Linked DNA regions of Nodosilinea sp. E11. The main gene of each other region encodes a partner of the protein of the gene in region 2 in a complex. Links are inferred from orthologs where the notes say so. Each region holds a gene or a part of one and is shown on either strand. Other genes may lie near its edges.

Region 1 (2,940 bases), 230 kb from region 2 along the record:
GGTCTTCAATCACCGCCTGGGCAGGCAACTGAATCGTGTGCAGCACGGTTTGTGCCACGATTTCTGGGGTCAGCATAGAAGATCGGTCAAACTCCGCCTGTACCGTATCGGTATCCCAAATGGGCGTGTTGACGGCCCCTGGGGAGATGGTTACAACTCGAATACCATGGGCGCGCTCTTCCGCCGCCAGCACCCGCGACAGGGCTACGATGGCGGATTTGCTAACGGTGTAAGCACCCCAGTCTGGAAAGGCAGACTTAGCGGCAATGGAGGCAATGTTGACGATGGTGCCACCGCCGCCCTGCCTCAGGACCGGTACAACTGCTTGAATACACTGGAAAATGCCAGTGACATTCAAATCCATCACCCGCTGCCAGTCTGCCAAGGGCATGGTGGCGAGGGGTCCCGTATAGCCCATGCCAGCGTTGTTGACCACCACGCTGAGGGGACCAAAATCAGCTAGCACCGCCGCTAAACGAGCCTGCAAGCCATCCATCTCAGCTAGATCAACGGCGTAGGCTTTAGCCACAACCCCATAGCTAGCCAGCTCTTCCTGCACCGGTTTCAGGGTGTCTAAGGAGCGGCTGACAAGGGCGACATCGTAGCCAGCTTGGGCTAGGGCTAGGGCGATCGCTTTGCCGATGCCACGACTGGCCCCAGTTACCAGAGCGCGGCGCGGCAAATCAGAAGATACAAGAGTTTGCAATGGTAAGTACCAATCAACAAAAAGCGGAACAGCTAGCGCCCCAGGTCAGAACGAACCACCCCAGGCACCTCCTAGGGGACTAAGGGCGGGCTAGGCACTTTGCTTATGTTAACAAATGTAAACAGTTTATTAACACGGTATCCGCTGATAAACACTGGGGGCCTTAGGTGACCCTACTGCTGTCCCAAGACGGAAAAATAAACTCAGCATTAACTCCTTCATAGATAAACATTGACAAAAATCGATGCAAGCCCCCAAGTAAACTCTGGTGAGTCAAACCCTTAGCTGGTTGGTCAGGTCACTCTAGGCGACTTCAGCGAAGACACCAATCTGGCGATACTTCTGATAACGCAACTGTTGTAAAGCCGTGGGTGTGAGCTGAGACAGGCTGCTCAACTGCTCTCCGAGCGCCTGCTTAAGAATCTCGGCGGCTTGGATGGGGTCGGCATGGGCACCGCCTACTGGCTCGGGCAGTAGTTCATCTAAGATACCCAGTTGCTTGAGATCCCAAGAGGTAATTTTCAGCGCTTCGGCGGCCTCCCCAGATCGGCCTGCATCTTTCCACAAAATGGCGGCACAGGCTTCAGGGCTGGCCACAGTGTAAACCGAATGCTCAAACATCATCAGGCGATCGCCCACGCCAATGCCTAGGGCACCGCCCGAGCCGCCTTCCCCAATGATGGTGCAAACGATGGGCACCGTGAGGCCAAACATCTCTCTCAGGTTGTAGGCGATCGCCTCGCCCTGACCCATTTCTTCAGCCTCAAAACCGGGATAAGCACCGGGAGTATCAATAAACGTAATGATTGGCATTGAAAAGCGATCGGCGTGACGCATCAGCCGCATGGCCTTGCGGTAGCCGCCCGGCGACGCCATCCCAAAGTTGCGGGCGACATTGTCTTTGGTGTCGCGCCCCTTCTGGTGACCCAAAATCACCACGGGCCGACCGTTGAGTCGGGCCACACCGCCCACTAACGCCGGGTCGTCTTTGCCCGAGCCGCGATCGCCGTGCAGCTCAATCCAGTCGTCGGTAATGGCCTGAATATAGTCGAGCGTGCTAGGGCGACGTGGATGACGGGCTACCTGAAGCCGCTGAGCCGGTGTGAGGTTAGAAAAAATTTCTTGGCGTAGGTGAGTCGCTCTGGCCTCTAGCTGACGCAGCTGGGCCGACACATCGACATCATTTTCTTCGGCCAGTTCTCGAATTTGGGTGATGCGGGCCTCTAGCTCGACCAGGGGCTTCTCAAAAGACAGCAAAATAGACTTGCGTTCGGGGGGGGCCATAGCCAGAGGAAAAACAACTAAACACGCCAATAGCGAGCCAAAATGATTTGGTTACCCAAAAAATTCTCGCCCGTCTGCATTCTAGAATACCAAGCCCGCGTCCCCCTGCCCAAGGTTAAAACCCAACCCCAGCAGGGGGGTAATTCCCCTAGGAAAGCTCGACAGCCAGGGGGGCACCGTTGAGGTCGAGCAGCGGACGAAACCCATGTCGCCGCGATGCTTGACCAATCATGTCCATTTTTTCGAGGGTGATCTGGTTTCGACCCCACGAAAAGTTGGTGTACCACTTTTCAAATTCCAGCAGCATAGCCTCGGCAAAACAGGCAAACAACTGGCGTCCGGGCACGTCCATATTGACGATCTGCATAATTCGCCAGTCAATGTCGAGGGAATGCTCGACAATACCGCCCTTCAGCACATGCACGCCTTCAAAGTTGAAGCGCTGGTCAAGATTTTTGGGGTAGCCACCATCGATCATTAGGCAGGGTTGCTTGAGGGTGTTGGGGTCAACCTCAACGCCCTTGGCCATACTGGCCACCCACACCACAATGTCGGCCTTAGGCAGGGCCGAGTCTAGATCCATCGGCACTCCACAGCCCAGCTCTTCTTGTAAACGCTGGAGACGCTCCTGGTTGCGGGCAATCAGCAACAGGTCCTTAATGTCAGTACGAGCCGTGAGCCAGCGACAGACAGCACTACCAATGTCCCCTGTGGCACCACAGACCGCCACCGTAGCGTCAGACAGATTGATGCCCAGCTGCTCGGCAGCCGCAACCACCTGCTGACAAATGATGTAAGCCGTGTGGGTATTGCCGGTAGTAAACCGCTCAAACTCTAAAGTGACGTTGCGCACCTGCTGAATTTGGTTGAGGTTGAAATTTTCAAAAATAATTGACGAGAACCCACCCAGGGCAGTGATATCAATGCCATGCTTTTGAGCGTGGGCCATG
Region 2 (3,010 bases):
CAGACCTGCGTCAGAACCCATTTTGACATCGTAGTTGGTGGCCGCAGCGGGCGAAGCAACCAGGGTGAGCGTACCCACAACTAGCAGAGCAGACAGAATAACCAAGCCCAAGCGCTGGGCGGCACGAAATACACGTTGCATAACTACCTCTAAAGCTCGTATCTCCAGTTCAATCAATCAAGGGGGCTGTTATCAGACCACCTTCCTATGGCATATTACCTGCTTTGCGCGGTAACTTGGGGCATTACCCCTGGGGTAATAGCCGTCCATAGACGACCTACGACATACTGCTGCCAGATATCGTATCTCTTCTCCAGAGCCACCCATAAGGCCTGGGTTAGCCCTCAAGCTACCCCATTATCCCTAGACCTGAGGAGCAGAGAAACGGGTCTTACCCGCTCCCCACATGTCGCCAATCACCTTCGGTTGAAGCAGAATGTGGCCAGAAATCGCCACCAGGTCTTCTTCAGTCAGGCTACGCATCTTGGGAAAAATATCGGCACTCTTTTTGCTGGGGTGTACCTGAGAAATATCCGATAGACCATCGTAGGTCATCGGTTCTTTCAGATAGGCCACCAAAGACTCAAGGTTGTCACGGGGGGGTAAAGCACCGGCCAGAGAGTCTGGGTCAAGGCCAACGGTGGGGTTGGTTTTGGTAATTCCCCCCACGTGGCAGGTGCCACAGGCGTAGTTAAACTGGCGACGACCCCGGGTAACCTGCTCTAGAGACAGCACAACGGTATCCCCTTCGGGGTTGAGCTGCACGGTACGAATAGCCTCATCTAGCTCAGCCGCGACGGCGTCTCCCATTACCAGGTGGCTGACAAAGAAGAGTGCGACCGCAACTAGCCAAATGCATCTCTTCAACATGGTTCTCCTCGAATGTATAGGGCTTGGGTATGAAATCAACACAGCTATACCAAGTCCAGGTCAACGTTTGTAGTTTCCCCGCAGGCAAACCGCCACGTCTAGACTTGGATTAGATCTGATTTGACGGAATTACTCCGATTAAATCGCTCTTGTTAATGTCTATCATGCCACCGAAAGGGGCCATTCCCAATATTTCCCCTGGGTAATTCGCCCCAGAGGCCGATTACAGGTCAGCCCCAATGTGGCTCGGTTCTACCGCACTGAGACCATTCGGCCAAGCTCTGTGCCCTTCAACCACCGTTGAGGCGGTCACAGGCTGGTGCAGGCGAATCAGCCGAGCTAGGGTCTGCTTAAGCTGGGTGCGCGGCACAATTAAATCAACAAAGCCGTGATCGCGCAGATACTCGGCGGTTTGAAAGTCATCGGGCAGTTTTTCCCGTAGGGTTTGCTCAACGACCCGACGACCGGCAAACCCGATCGTGGCCTTGGGCTCAGCCACAATAATATCGCCCAGCATGGCAAAGCTGGCCGTCACACCGCCGGTCGTTGGGTGGGTGAGCACCGGCATGTAGAGCAGCTTAGCGGCCTGGTGCTGCTGCAGCGCTCCAGAAATTTTAGCCATCTGCATCAGGCTGAGCATGCCCTCTTGCATGCGGGCACCGCCAGAGGCACAAACAATGATGACCGGGCGACCAGCAGCAGTGCCCTGCTCGATCATGCGGGTGAGCTTTTCGCCTACCACTGAGCCCATACTGCCGCCCATAAAGCGAAAGTCCATCACCCCAAGGGCGACAGGCAGGCCGTCTAGCTCGCCCAGACCCGTCTGCACAGCATCGGTGAGCTTGGTTTTGGCTTGGGTCTCGCGGATGCGATCGCCGTAGCCCTTGCGATCTTTAAATTTAAGTGGATCCTGGGGCTGAATATGGGTATCAAGCGCCTGCCAGGTGTTGGTGTCGATCAGCTGGCGAATGCGCTCGTCGCTAAAGATACGGTGGTGATGGCCACACTCGCTACACACCCACTGGTTGGTGCGCAGATCTTTGGTGTAGGTGAGTACGTCGCAGTGCTCACATTTGGTCCACAGACCGTCGGCAATCTCCCGCTCTTGGCGGTCTTCGCTAATGGGGCCGGACTTCCGGCGATTGGCAAACCAGTCAAACAGAGACATGCGCGGTGCGTAGCTCAACGGCGACAGAATGACCTAAAAGTGTTCGTTTTGAACACAACCCCCATCCTAGCGGGTTTGTTCCGTCTGCGATAGATCGACGAGGCTAGAGCCTGAAGGGGGACTGGCAGCAATTCCTTCCAGGCCCAGAGTCATCTCACTTCGTCGTCATCACGTAGACACCATCCCAATCGTCGGGTGGGGGCTGCACTAGGTATTGCCTGGCCCGGCTCAGGTGTACCGCCACGGCTTTGTCTTGAGGGCGCAGCTGCTGCGCCCGATCAAATAGAGATAGTGCTTGCTCAAACCGCATGCCGGTGTAGGCGCTGCGGGCCTGGGCATAGAGGTCGAGAAAGGCCTCGGTGTCAGCGGTGAGGGGGGTGTCGCGCTGGTCAATCAATTCGTAGATGCCGACGGCCCGCTGCTTACCCTTCACCTGGGTGCGGTCTAGCTCTCGGACCCAGATTCGATCGGCACAAAGGGCGTAAGTATATTCACTGATAACAATGTCACAGCCATACTCTTTAGTCACCCCTTCCAGGCGGGAGCTGAGGTTGACTCCATCGCCAATCACGGTGTACTCCATTTTGCGTTGGGAGCCAATATTGCCGGAGACCACTTCCCCAGAGCTGACGCCAATGCCAATGCGAATTTTAGGTTGGCCTAGGGCACCCCGCTCAGCATTGAACTTGGCCAACCGCCGCCGCATATCGAGAGCGCTCTGGATTGCCGCCCAGGCGTGGTTGGTCAGCGGCAGAGGCGCGCCAAACACCGCCATCAGGGCGTCGCCAATGAATTTGTCGAGGGTGCCTTCGAAATGAAACACCGACTCCACCATGGTTTCAAAGTAGGCATTGAGCATCTCCACCACTTTGTCGGCTTCTAGGTCTTCGGTCAGCGTGGTGTAGCCGCGAATATCGGAGAACAGAACGGTGACATCTTTACGTTCACCTTTCATTAGCAGGTCGTCGCCCA

The links. Proteins that work in one complex are often made in the same cells at the same time.
Region 1: the proteins of accD (region 2) and accA are in contact, whole or in part, in a solved structure (PDB 8UXZ), measured with the Escherichia coli proteins. The link is inferred for Nodosilinea sp. E11 from one-to-one orthologs.

Annotation. Positions count from the first base shown.
Region 1 is NZ_CP136520.1:3,913,304-3,916,243, reverse strand. The notes cover bases 1-2,835. They hold accA (acetyl-CoA carboxylase carboxyl transferase subunit alpha), read right to left. Parts: upstream 1,991-2,835; coding sequence 1,010-1,990; downstream 1-1,009. Other genes in these bases: RRF56_RS19520 (long-chain acyl-[acyl-carrier-protein] reductase), read right to left, coding at 2,139-2,835; RRF56_RS19530 (SDR family oxidoreductase), read right to left, coding at 1-706. Also shown: more of RRF56_RS19520, read right to left, coding at 2,836-2,940. UniProt on the Escherichia coli protein: Component of the acetyl coenzyme A carboxylase (ACC) complex. First, biotin carboxylase catalyzes the carboxylation of biotin on its carrier protein (BCCP) and then the CO(2) group is transferred by the carboxyltransferase to acetyl-CoA to form malonyl-CoA.
Region 2 is NZ_CP136520.1:3,687,742-3,690,751, forward strand. The notes cover bases 67-2,971. They hold accD (acetyl-CoA carboxylase, carboxyltransferase subunit beta), read right to left. Parts: upstream 2,039-2,971; coding sequence 1,094-2,038; downstream 67-1,093. Other genes in these bases: petE (plastocyanin), read right to left, coding at 67-141; psbV (photosystem II cytochrome c-550), read right to left, coding at 364-870; RRF56_RS18560 (GAF domain-containing protein), read right to left, coding at 2,193-2,971. In the rest of the region: more of petE, read right to left, coding at 1-66; more of RRF56_RS18560, read right to left, coding at 2,972-3,010.